One region of the Kitasatospora sp. P5_F3 genome, then DNA from elsewhere that is predicted to be linked to it. Evidence: riboswitches for the same ligand, from Rfam matches in the RefSeq annotation. Region 1 holds a riboswitch; each other region holds the start of a gene.
The links. A riboswitch is a leader RNA that binds a small molecule or an ion and turns the genes downstream of it on or off. The one in region 1 is predicted to bind cobalamin.
Positions count from the first base shown of each region.

Region 2: it holds a riboswitch for cobalamin, as region 1 does, so the genes downstream of both, ACXJMZ_RS19445 (cobalamin biosynthesis protein) here and ACXJMZ_RS25760 (ribonucleoside-diphosphate reductase subunit alpha) in region 1, are expected to answer to the same signal.
Region 3: it holds a riboswitch for cobalamin, as region 1 does, so the genes downstream of both, ACXJMZ_RS08635 (prenyltransferase/squalene oxidase repeat-containing protein) here and ACXJMZ_RS25760 (ribonucleoside-diphosphate reductase subunit alpha) in region 1, are expected to answer to the same signal.

Region 1 covers NZ_JBFUMY010000050.1:61,736-65,872, reverse strand. The annotation lists gene ACXJMZ_RS25770 (GNAT family N-acetyltransferase) at 1-299, shown strand, start outside; gene ACXJMZ_RS25765 (hypothetical protein) at 322-1,233, opposite strand; cobalamin riboswitch at 1,380-1,540, shown strand; gene ACXJMZ_RS25760 (ribonucleoside-diphosphate reductase subunit alpha) at 1,699-4,131, shown strand.
Region 2 covers NZ_JBFUMY010000031.1:83,716-87,852, forward strand. The annotation lists gene ACXJMZ_RS19435 (helix-turn-helix domain-containing protein) at 1-534, opposite strand, end outside; gene ACXJMZ_RS19440 (YidB family protein) at 856-1,257, opposite strand; cobalamin riboswitch at 1,381-1,580, shown strand; gene ACXJMZ_RS19445 (cobalamin biosynthesis protein) at 1,663-2,604, shown strand; gene ACXJMZ_RS19450 (cobyric acid synthase) at 2,601-4,118, shown strand; gene ACXJMZ_RS19455 (putative cobaltochelatase) at 4,115-4,137, shown strand, end outside.
Region 3 covers NZ_JBFUMY010000010.1:113,592-117,728, forward strand. The annotation lists gene ACXJMZ_RS08625 (energy-coupling factor transporter transmembrane component T) at 1-426, opposite strand, end outside; gene ACXJMZ_RS08630 (SCO2322 family protein) at 428-1,105, opposite strand; gene ACXJMZ_RS08635 (prenyltransferase/squalene oxidase repeat-containing protein) at 1,102-2,433, opposite strand; adenosylcobalamin-variant (AdoCbl-variant) riboswitch at 2,529-2,602, opposite strand; gene ACXJMZ_RS08640 (TetR family transcriptional regulator) at 2,821-3,411, opposite strand; gene ACXJMZ_RS08645 (glycosyltransferase family 4 protein) at 3,753-4,137, shown strand, end outside.

The DNA of each region.
Region 1 (4,137 bases):
GCGTGACCTTCGCGGTCGGCGGCACCGGCTTCGCCGACATCGCCGAACCGTCCGAGGGTGAGATCCGGATGCTCGCGGTCAGCGGCGCGGCGCGCGGCCGGGGAGCGGGCGAGGCCCTGGTCCGCGCCTCGATCGCCCGCAGCCGGGAGCTCGGGCTGACCGGGATGGCCTTCTCCACCCGCCCGTCGATGACCTCGGCCCACCGGCTCTACGAGCGGCTGGGCTTCCGGCGAACCCCCGAGCGGGACTGGGACGTCCGACCCGGGGTGCGCCTGCTGGTCTACGCGATGGCTTTCTGACGAGCCGTCCGGCCCGCGGGCGTCAGCCGGCCGGGCTCTCCGAGGCCTTCTTGATGACCCGGTCCGTCAGGGTCTTCTTGGTGAAGTCCGCGAAGGACTTGGCCGCGGCCGCCGAGACCGGGTCGTCCTTCACCTCGGGCTTGAGCGAGCCGGCCACCGTGTAGAACACGTACCGGCCGAGCGAGGCGTGCGTCTCCGGGCAGCCGCCCGAGGTGCAGAAGTTGGCGCCCTTCTCGACCAGCCCCTGGATCGCCCCGACATGCTTGGCCAGCACCGCGTCGGCGCTCTCCTTCTTCTCGAACACCGCGATTCCGACCGTCACCACGCTGCCCTCGGAGACGTAGCTGGCGCGCACCAGGCCCCGGCAGGAAGCGCCGACCAGGACCTTGCCCAGCCCGCCCGTCGTCGTGCCGCAGGCGGCGTCGCTGTCCGTGACCAGTCGGGTCCAGGTCCGGCCGTCGATCGTCCTGGTCTGGGCCGGGAAGAGGGCTGCGGCATCGGTCGGCCCCTTGTCGGTGGCCGTACTCGCCAACAGGTCGGCGGCCTTCGGCGATGGGGTGGGCTTCGCGGGAGAGGCCGCCGGCGAGGAGACGGCTGTGGTCGGGCCGGGCTTGGGCTCCTCCCCGCGCTTGCCCGCGATCACCACACCGGTGGCGGTCAGGGCGCCGACCACCAGGACGGCGACGACGACGCCACCGATCAGGCGCCGACGGCGCTTGCGGGACTCCTGCTCGTGACGGTCCGCCAGATCGGCCCAGTCGGGCTCAACCGGCCCGCCGAACTGCTGCTGTTGCTGCCACGGGGCCTGCTGCGGCAGATACATGCCACCCGGCTGCCCCGGCCCCGGCTGCGGGTACGGAGGCTGCGGGACCGGCTGGCCCGGTATCGGCTGTTCGGGCTGCTGACCGGTCGGCGTACCCGTTCCCTCGCTCATGAGGCGAGATAGTAATCCAAAGCGCCGACGCAGGGCCGATCGGTGACTGTTTTGTGCCCGGGCAGTGTGCGCCGACCGTCCGCCGACCGATCCGACGGCGTCGTCCCCGAACCCGACGAGGAGTCAGCCCGACACACTGCGCGCACAAGATGTGGGGTCACGTCGGCAGGGTGCCACTACATGTATGCTCGCTCTCGCTGTCGAAGCAGGGGAACCCGGTGTGATTCCGGGACTGCCCCGCAGCGGTGAGCGCGCGGCCCAAGGGGCGCCCGTGAGTCCGAGGACCTGCCGACGGTGTGCGACACGGCTTCCCCGCAGACGCCATTCAGCACAGCAGTGACATCCGGGCCTCGCGGGCGGGCCGGGGGGGTATTCGCGCGCGCCGTCAGGTGTTCCGCGCCGCTCCCCTGTGCCCTGACGGTCCGGTAGCCCCTCGCCGACCGCCGCCGCCAGGAGAGAAGCGCCTTGACCATCGCTGCCTCAGTTGCCCTGCCCTCCCAGGGTTCTGCCGACTCCGCTCACACCGACCCTGGTGCTGCGCTGCTTCGGCTGCTCACCGACCGCAGCATCGACCTGCCCCAGGTGGACCCCGGCCACGTCGCGGCCGCTGCGCTGCGCGGCCGGAACGCCAACTCGGACTTCGCCGAGCTGCGCGGACTGGCCGTGGAAGCTGCCGCCTCGATGATCGCCGAGGACCCGCAGTACTCGAAGCTCGCCGCCCGCCTGCTCGCCCTGGAGATCCAGGACGAGGCGATCGGCCAGGGCGCCGTCTCCTTCTCCGCCTCGATCGTGGTCGGCCACACCGAGGGCCTGATCGGCGACGTCACCGCCGCGTTCGTGGCCAAGCACTCCGACGCTTTCGACGCCCTGATCGACCAGCAGGGCGACGACCGCTTCGAGTACTTCGGCCTGCGCACCGTGCAGTCCCGGTACCTGCTGCGCCACCCGATCACCCGCAAGGTGATCGAGACCCCGCAGCACTTCCTGCTCCGGGTCGCGGCCGGTCTCGCGGTCGGTGACACCGAGCAGTCGGTGGCCGAGGTGGCCGAGCTCTACACCCTGATGAGCCGCCTGGAGTACCTGACCTCCTCGCCGACGCTCTTCAACTCCGGCACCAAGCACCCGCAGATGTCCTCCTGCTACCTGCTGGACTCGCCGCTGGACAACCTGGACTCGATCTACAGCCGCTACGCGCAGATCGCCCGGCTCTCCAAGCACGCCGGCGGCATCGGCCTCTCCTACAGCCGGATCCGTTCGCGCGGCAGCCTGATCCGCGGCACCAACGGCAAGTCCAACGGCATCGTCCCGTTCCTGCGCACCCTGGACTCCTCGGTCGCCGCGGTGAACCAGGGCGGCCGCCGCAAGGGCGCCGCCTGCGTGTACCTGGAGACCTGGCACGCCGACATCGAGGAGTTCCTGGAGCTCCGCGACAACACCGGCGAGGAGGCGCGGCGTACGCACAACCTGAACCTCGCGCACTGGATCCCGGACGAGTTCATGCGCCGGGTGAACGCCAACGCCGACTGGTCGCTGTTCTCCCCCGCCGACGTGCCCGAGCTGGTCGACCTCTGGGGCGCCGACTTCGACGCCGCCTACCTGAAGGCCGAAGCCGAGGGCAAGGCCGTCCGCACCATCCCGGCGCAGACCCTGTACGCCCGGATGATGCGCACCCTGGCCACCACCGGCAACGGCTGGATGACCTTCAAGGACGCCGCCAACCGGGCCGCCAACCAGACCGCCGTGCCCGGCCGCACCGTGCACTCCTCGAACCTCTGCACCGAGATCCTGGAGGTCACCGACGACTCCGAGACCGCGGTCTGCAACCTCGGCTCGGTCAACCTCGGTGCGCACGTCGCGATCGGCGCCACCGCCGCCGACCTGCTCAACTCCATGGACTGGGACCGGCTGGACGCCACCGTGCGCACCGCCGTGACCTTCCTGGACCGGGTCATCGACATCAACTTCTACCCGACCCCCGAGGCCGGCACCTCCAACTCCCGCTGGCGCCCGGTCGGCCTCGGCGTGATGGGCCTTCAGGACGTCTTCTTCCAGCTCCGGCTGGACTTCGACTCGGCCGAGGCCAAGCAGCTCTCCACGCTGATCGCCGAGCGGATCATGCTGGTCGCCTACGAGCGCTCCAGCGAGCTGGCCGTCCAGCTCGGCCGGCACGAGGCGTACGCGGAGACCCGCGCCGCCCGCGGCCAGCTGCACATCGACCACTTCGAGACCGCGCCGCAGTGGGCCGACCGATGGGACGCGCTGCGCGCCACCATCGCCGAGACCGGCCTGCGCAACTCGCTGCTGCTGGCGATCGCGCCGACCGCGACCATCGCCTCGATCGCCGGCGTGTACGAGTGCATCGAGCCGCAGGTGTCCAACCTGTTCAAGCGCGAGACCCTCTCCGGCGAGTTCCTCCAGGTCAACCCGTACCTGATCCGCGACCTCAAGGAGCTGGGCGTCTGGGACGCGCAGACCCGGGACGCGCTGCGCGAGTCGAACGGCTCGGTGCAGGACCTCAACTGGCTGCCCGCCGAGGTCCGTTCGCTCTACCGCACCGCCTGGGAGCTGCCGCAGCGGGCGCTGATCGACCTGGCCGCCGCCCGGCAGCCGTACATCGACCAGAGCCAGTCGCTGAACCTCTTCATGGCTGCGCCGACCATCGGCAAGCTGAGCTCGATGTACGCGTACGCCTGGAAGGTCGGTCTGAAGACCACCTACTACCTGCGCTCGCGCCCGGCCACCCGGATCGCCCAGGCCGCCTCCGGTGCCGCCCGCGCCGCCGTCCCGGCGCCGTCCGCCCCCGTCGCGGTGGCCGCTCCGACCACCCTCACTCCGGAGGAGGAGGCAGCGCTCGCCTGCTCCCTGGAGAACCCCGAGTCCTGCGAGGCCTGCCAGTGAGCACCA
Region 2 (4,137 bases), on a different contig from region 1:
CGGCCGGGACACCGGCACCATCTTGGCGACCGGCTTCACCTGGGACTGCCAGCGGCCGTCCACGCACTGGCGCAGGCAGCGGTCGAGCTCGTCCTGACGGTGGGTCACGTGCACCAGCATCCGCAGCCCGATGCCCAGCGCGTGGGCCAGCGCGTACGTCTGTGCGGCGTCTCCGCCCCACTTGCCGGCCAGCTCGGCCTGCTCGTACGCCCGGAGGGTCACACCGATCCGCTCGGCGGCCTGCTCCTGGGACAGCTCGCGGGCCACCCGGAAGTCCCGCAGGGTGGCCGGTGCGGTGCCCATCAGCTGGGCGGGCGGACACCAGAGGGCCCGGGCCAGCGCGATGAACTCCTCCTCGGACGGCCGGAACTCACCGGTCTCCCAGCCGATCACGTGCATCGGCAGCAGACGGACGCCGTGCGCGGCCATTCCTTCGGCGACCTGATCCGGGGTCAGGCCGAGGCCGGCCCGGTGGGACCGCGCCGCAGTCGGCGAGAAGGGCACGGGGGMGGGGGCGGGCGGTCTTCGTCGCATGCCACCAGACGCTAGGCCCGGGCGGGCTGCCCGAGCACCCGCTGAACACACGAAGCCCCTGGGGGCGCTCTGCCGGGGCATTGGCGATTCCTACAGCCGCTGACGCCTGATCAGCCCTCGTACTCGGAGGTAGCCACGTTGCAGGGCTGCACTGTTGGCAGGTGCTTGAGCATCTACGGTCAGGGGCTCGGGGAACTGCGAGGAGATCTGGCGCCGGGGTCACTGCGAAAGTGCCTGACCATCCACATAGGTGCAACGCTCCAGAGGTCGGCGTCGCAGTTCCCCGAGCCCCTGATGGCTGAGCCCGGAGCGCAGGTGGCTTCAGCGCTTGCCGAAGAGCTCGTCCAGGGTGGCCGGGGTCGGCACTTCGCCGGTCGGGGTGAGCTGGTCGACGGCGGTGGGGAGCTGGGCGGCGAGTTGCTCGGCGACCTGCTCGCGGGAGAGGCCGGACTGTTCGGCCAGGTCGTCCAGCTCGCGGTCGGGCAGGGCGGCGGCGAGTTCGGCGCCGGTGACCGGGTGGTTGTCGCCGGTGCCGACCCAGGACTGGGCCTGGGAGCCGAGGCCGCCCTGGGTCAGCTGTTGGAGCAGTGCGCCGAGACCGCCCGCCGCCCCCTGGCCGCCGCCGAGTGCGCCGAGCAGCATGGCCAGCAGGTTGCCCCCACTGCCTGCGCTACCGCCCGTGCCGCCGAGCAGACCCCCGAGAAGCTTGCCGAGATCGGTCATGACCGTCCTCCAGTTCGGGCGCGGACCGACGCCGCGCCAGGGCCAGCTTCACCCGCCCGGGAGCACCCCGCTCGGTGGGGCGAACAGACGTGTGACCAACCCCTCCGCGCCCTCTGTTGACTGCCTGTCCGGCCGCGTGATGGGATCCTTCAGCCAAACGGAGGCAAGTAGAGGAAGCCGGTGCGAGTCCGGCGCGGTCCCGCCACTGTCACCGGGGAGCACTCTCGACATATGGTCACGACGGCCCGCTGCGGCGGCTGTTGGAAGGCCCGAGGGTGTGTCGGACCCGGAAGCCAGGAGACTCTCACCCCCGGTACGTCGATCCAGGGCGCGGACCCTGAGTGAGGACACCCACGCCATGCCGGCCACCCAGGACCGAGCCGACCCGTCGCCGTCGTGCGCCGACTGACCCCCGCGCTCCCGTTCCTGCTCGGATCCGTCGCCGGCTACCTGGCCGACGCGCGGTTCGCCGACCCCCGTCGGGGTCACCCCGTCGCCGTCTTCGGCTCCGCCGCCACCCGGCTGGAGCGCCGCCTCTGGCGTGACCACCGTCCGGCCGGCGCCGCGTACACCGCCGCCTGTGTGGGCACCGTCGCGGCCGGGGCGGTGCTCGCCGAGCGCGCCCTGCGCCGGGCGCCGCTGGCCCGGGCCTGCCTGGCCGCCGCCGCGACCTGGACGGTGCTGGGCGGCACCTCGCTGACCCGGGAGGCCCGCACCATCGGCCGCTCGCTGGCGGCGGACGACCTGGCGGCCGCCCGGGAGCGGCTGCCGCACCTGTGCGGCCGGGACCCGAGCGCGCTGGACGGGCCGCAGATCGCCCGCGCGGTGGTGGAGTCCGTCGCCGAGAACACCGCCGACGCCGTGGTGAACGCGCTCACCTGGGGCGCGCTGGCCGGTACGCCCGGTCTGCTCGCCTTCCGGGCCGTCAACACCCTGGACGCGATGGTCGGTCACCGCTCCCCGCGCCACCTGCGGTTCGGCTGGGCGTCGGCCCGGCTGGACGACCTGGCGGGCTGGCCGGGCGCCCGGCTGACCGCACTGCTCACCGTGGCGGCCGCGGCCGAGCCGCGGACCGCCTGGCGGGTCTGGCGCCGTGACGGCTCGTCACACCCGAGCCCCAACGCCGGGCAGGCCGAGTCGGCCTTCGCCGGGGCGCTCGGGGTGCGGCTGGGCGGCACGCTCCAGTACGGGGAGCGAGTCGAGCACCGGCCCGTACTCGGCGGCGAGCTGCGGCCGGTGACGGTCGATGACATCGAGCGGGCCTGCGCGCTGTCCCGGCGGGTCGGAGCCCTGGCGCTGGCGGTCACCGTGACCGGCCGGGCCCTGTACGCGTGGAGGAAGTCGTGAGCGGTTCACTGCTGGTCGCCGGAACGACCTCGGACGCGGGCAAGAGCGTGGTCACCGCGGGCATCTGCCGCTGGCTGGCCCGACAGGGCGTCAGGGTGGCCCCGTTCAAGGCGCAGAACATGTCGCTGAACTCCTTCGTCACCGCCGACGGCGCCGAGATCGGCCGCGCCCAGGCGATGCAGGCGCAGGCCGCCCGGGTGGAGCCGGAGGCGGCGATGAACCCGGTGCTGCTCAAGCCCGGTGCGGACGGCCGCAGCCAGGTGGTGCTGCTCGGCCGGGCGGTCGCCGAGGTCGGCGCGCTGGACTACCGCGAGCGCAAGCCCGTCCTGCTGGAGCGGGCGTTGGAGTGCCTGGCCGACCTGCGCAGCCGGTACGAGGTGGTGGTCTGCGAGGGCGCCGGCTCGCCCGCCGAGATCAACCTGCGGGACCGGGACATCGCCAACATGGGCCTGGCCACGGCGGCGAGGCTGCCCGTGGTGGTGGTCGGCGACATCGACCGGGGCGGGGTGTTCGCCGCGATGTACGGGACGCTGGCGCTGCTCTCGGCGGAGGACCAGGCGCTGGTGGCGGGCTGGTTCGTGAACAAGTTCCGGGGCGACGCCCGGCTGCTGGCGCCCGGCCTGGAGATGCTGCGCGAGCTGACGGGCCGTCCGGTGCTCGGCACCCTGCCGATGCTCTCCGGCCTGTGGCTGGACGCCGAGGACTCGCTCGACCTGACCACGGTGGTGGACCAGGGTTCGGTGCGCGGCCCGGTCGGGGCGGACGTGCTGCGGGTCGCGGTGGTCCGCTTCCCGAGGCTGTCGAACTTCACCGACCTGGACGCGCTGGCCCAGGAGCCGGGCGTGCTGGTGCGCTGGGCCACCCGGGCCGAGGAGCTGGCCGACGCCGACCTGGTGGTGCTGCCCGGCACCCGGGCCACCGTGGCCGACCTGGCCTGGCTGCGCGAGCGCGGGATCGAGCCGGTGCTGAAGGCGCGGGCGGCGGCCGGGCTGCCGGTGCTCGGGGTGTGCGGCGGGTACCAGATGCTCGGTCAGCTGATCGAGGATCAGGTGGAGTCGAAGGCGGGCACCGTCCAGGGGCTCAGCCTGCTGCCGACCCGGGTGGTGTTCGGCCGGGAGAAGGTGCTGGCCCGGCCGGTCGGCGAGGCTTTCGGCGAGCGGGTGGAGGGGTACGAGATCCACCACGGGGTGGTGACCGTCGAAGGCGGTGACCCCTTCTTGGACGGCTGCCGGGTCGGCTCGGTCCGGGGCACCACCTGGCACGGTGCGCTGGAGAACGACGGCTTCCGCCGCGCGCTGCTGCGCGAGGTGGCCGAGCAGGCGGGCCGGGCCTTCGTCCCCGCCCCCGACACCTCATTCGCCGCCGCCCGGGAGGAACGCCTGGACCGGCTGGGCGACCTGATCGAGGAGCACGCCGACACCGACGCGCTGTGGAAGCTGATCGAGGGCGGCGCCCCCGCCCACCTGCCGTTCGTCCCACCCGGGGCACCCCGAGCTACGGAGACCGACCGATGACCGACGTGCGTTACCCCTT
Region 3 (4,137 bases), on a different contig from region 1:
CAGGCTCTGGTAGAGCGAGTAGAGCAGCCCCTCCAGGGTGACGGCGCCGCCGATCCGCACCCCCTGCGCCCAGTCCGGTAGCGGGAGTTGGGGCAGCGTGAAGAGCACGTGGGTGCCGCCGACCCCGGAGCCGAGGAAGACCGTGAAGAGCAGCCGGATGCCGAGCACCGCCAGTGCCAGCTTGACGAAGGCGGTGTAGGAGCGGGCCCAGGGCTCGGTGCTGCGCCGGGCCGCGACCACGTAGCCGGAGACCGCGACGATCAGCAGGAGCAGCAGCGGGTTGGTGGTGCGGGAGGCCGCCGCGCCGAGCCCGATCGCCCACAGCCACCACGCGCCGGGGTGCAGATGGCGCGGGCCGATCGCGGAGCGGGTCGAGCGGACGGGGCGGGGCTGCCGGGTGCGGCTGGGCGTGGGCACGGATGACACCTCAGGAGTCGCGGCGGCGCCGGGCCTGCCAGACCGCGCCGGCGGCCAGGGCGGCGACCAGTGCGCCGCCCGCCAGCAGGCCGACCGACGGGCCCGAACTCTCGCTCTTGCCGGTGGAGTTGTCCGCAGCTCCGACGGTGTCGCCGCAGCCGGAGCGGGGGTAGCCGACGATCGCGCAGAGGATGCCGTTGGCGTCGTAGCGCAGCGGCGGGGCGACGGCGGCCAGCACCTCGGCCGAGCTGGCGGCGGTGGGGACCGCCGCGCACACCGTCCGGGCGGCGGGCGGGGTCTCGCCGGCCGGGGCGTCGGCGGTGGTGCCGAAGTCCAGCACCACGGCGATCCGCTTCTTCCCGGCCTGCGCCGGGGTGGTGGCGCAGACCGTGCCGAAGTCACCGGCGGCGGTGGGCCGGGCGGCGTCCTTGCCACCGTCGGGGCTGACCGCGAACCGCCAGCCGTCCACCGCGCCGTCCGGCGGGACGTACACCGCGGGGCCCTGCTGCTGGTACGCCCAGGCGCTGCCCGACCACTTCCAGAACGACCAGTAGCGGTAGCCGGTGGCGTGCGCGGGTGCGGCGAGCAGGAACGGCAGCAGCAGTGCCAGCAGCAGTGCCAGCAGCAGTGCCAGGACGGCGGCGACGGCCGGGGCCGCCACCGCCGTCCGGGAGTGAGGGGAGGTCACTTCTGCTTGTCACCTTCGGACTTGGTGTCCGCCTTGTCGCCCGCAGCCTTGCTGGGGGCACCGACGGTGTGGGTGCCGCGCTTGCGCTGGAGGCTGAGCAGCAGGCCGCCGCCGATGCCGACCAGCAGGCCGATACCGACCAGCCAGACCGGGGAGAAGCCGTTGTCGTCGTCGGCCTCGGTGCCCGCCGGGCCGGAGGCGGAGGTGGTGGCGGCCGGGAGGGACTTGGGCGCCGGGCCCGAGTCGATCAGCAGCTGGACCACATTGGTACCGCCGAAGTCGTACGGGTCGCGCTCGGCGGCCTGGGCGGTCAGCAGCAGCAGTGCGGCGGCCGAGGCGTCGGTGCCCGAGGCGCCCTTGGCGGCCCACGGGTAGCCGTTGCCGGCCAGCCAGTCGGCGGCCGGGGCGGCCTGCTGCGGGTGCCCGGACTGGACCAGGCCGAGCACCGTCCAGGCGGTCGCGGTGAAGTCGGGAGTGGCGGTGGCACCGGGCATGGTCTGCATCAGGTGCTGCCCGTTGGCGCCCAACTGGGCGACCAGGTAGGCCCCGGCCGCCTCGGCGGAGTCCGCGTGCGGCACGGTGGCCGGGGCGGCGGCGCAGTCCAGGGGCTTGGGCGCGGCGTCCACCCGGTTGGTGTTGACGACCGGCAGCTTGCCGCCGGCCGCGGCCAGCAGGGCCTGCGCGGAGGCCAGGTCGTTGGCCTTGAGCGCGCCGTCCGGGGCCGGCTGGTAGGCGAAGGCGCCGCGCTGCTCGGCGGGGGCGGCGCAGGCGAGCTGGAACAGCGCCAGGCCGTCGTAGCCGTTCTTGCCGCTCTTGGCGACGGCGGCCGGGTCGAGACCGGCGGCGATCAGCGCGTTGACGGCCAGTCCGGTGGAGTTGGCGTCACCCGGGTTGCCGGGGTTGAAGGCCCAGCTGCCGTCCGCGTTCTGAACGGTCTTCAGCCAGTCGGTGCCCCGGGTCACCGCGTCCTGGTGCCCGCCGAGCAGCTTGAGCGACTGGATCGCCATCGCGGTGGCGTTGCTGTCCTCGGTCTTGGCGTCGCAGGCCACGGCGGTGTCGGCCCGGAACGAGGCCCAGCCGCCGTCAGCGCACTGCTGACCGGTCAGCCAGCCCACGGCAGCGTCGGACGGGACGACCTTGACGGCGCCGAGCGCGGTGAGGGCCAGCGACTGCCGCCAGACGCCGTCGTACGTCGGGTCGCCCTTGCCGTAGAGCGCGGCCGGGGCGGCGGCGGGGGAGGGGGTGTCCGCGAGGGCGGGGGCGGCGGCGCCGATCAGCAGAGCGGCGGCGGCCAGCGCGGCGGCGCCCGTGCGGGCGGTGGTGAGCATGAGGGTCGACGTGCCTTTCGGTGAGCGGAGCAGCGGCCCGAGGCGGGCCGCCCGTAGACCTCGACGGAGCCGGGAAACCCGGCACTGCCGCTCGCTCCCCGGCGGGCATCCCGACTGTGACGGTTGCGTGGTCAGCGCCGGAGTCGCACCGGCTTCCCCCGCACGAGGAGCGGATGAAGTTGTTGATCCTGCGTCCAAGACTCTAACCGGCCGACCGGAGTGCCCCGAGCGGACAGGGTACGGACACAGCGGGCACCCCGAGGCTGGAACTGGTACCAGTTCTGTGCCCGCGAAAGGAGGAGGGCCGCCGGCCGAGGTCCTGACGCGGCGGCACCTGAGTGTTCTGGAAGCACCTGGCGGAGAAGGACGAGATCGACGGACGGAGCGTCAGAGGACGAGCAGCCGGGCCGCGGTGTGCAGGTCGCCGCGGACCTCGGCGAGCGAGGCGCGGCCGGAGAGCCAGGCGAGCAGGGTGGCGTGCCAGGTGTGGCCGATCACCCGCAGGGCGGCCTGCTGGGTCGGCGACGGGGTGGGGCCGAGCTGGGCGGCGTCCAGCACGATGGCCGAGGTGACGGCCGACACGGCGTCCACCTCGGCGCCGACCGAGCGGTCCGCGAAGGAGAGCGCGCGGACCATCGCCTCGGCGAGCCGGGGTTCGCGCTGGAGCGCGTGGAAGGCCTGGGTCAGGGTCTCGGCCACCCGTCCGGCCGGGTCGTCGCCGGCGGGCGGGTGGCGGCGGACCTGCTCGTGCAGCTGCTGGAGCTGCTCCTGCATCACCGCGACCAGCAGGTGCACCTTGGACGGGAAGTAGCGGTAGAGGGTGCCGAGCGCGACCTCGGCGCTCTCCGCCACCTCGCGCATCTGGACCGCCTCGTAGCCGCCCCGGGCCGCCAGCGMGGTGGCGGCCCGCAGGATCCGACGGCGGCGTTCGGCCTGCCGGGGGGTGAGGCCGGTACCGAGGGCGGCGGTGGTGGTCAAGGAGGCTCCCAGAGCGCGCGCGTGGGTGACCGGATCAAGGATCGAGGTGATTCAACCATGGGGTGGGAAGTGAGGATATGTCAGCGGCCGGGTGGTCCGAGAGTTATGTCACAGTGAACGCCGGGTGGGCGGGGTGCGCGGACGGGTCAGAATGGATGCCTCCGGTACTGACGTACCCGTCAGTAGCAATCCCCGGGGGCGAACTGCCGCCCTCGGGTGCGGGCCGGTATCGTCAAGGTCTCTCATTGTTCGATCAGCCCAATGACGAGCTCCACCATCATGAAACGTGATCTACTTTCCCGCCGCCGCGCAGGCCGGGGAGTAGGGGACAGGAGCCCCGGATGACCGCGCTGCCGCCGCGACCGCTGCGGATCGCCCTGCTGTCCTACCGGGGCGACCCGTACTGCGGCGGCCAGGGCGTCTACGTCCGGCACCTGTCCCGTGAGCTGGCCGGGCTCGGGCACCACGTGGACGTGATCGGGGCCCAGCCCTTCCCGGTGCTCGACCCGGTCGAGGGGCCCGGCAGTGTCCGGCTGGTGGAGCTGCCCAGCCTGGACCTGTACCGCGCCGACGACCCGTTCCGCACCCCGGCGCTCACCGAGTACCGGGGCCTGGTGGACGTGCTCGAGGTGGCCGGGATGCGGACCGGCGGCTTCCCCGAGCCGCTCACCTTCTCGCTCCGGGCCCGGCAGTACCTGGCCGCGCACAAGGGCCGCTACGACGTGG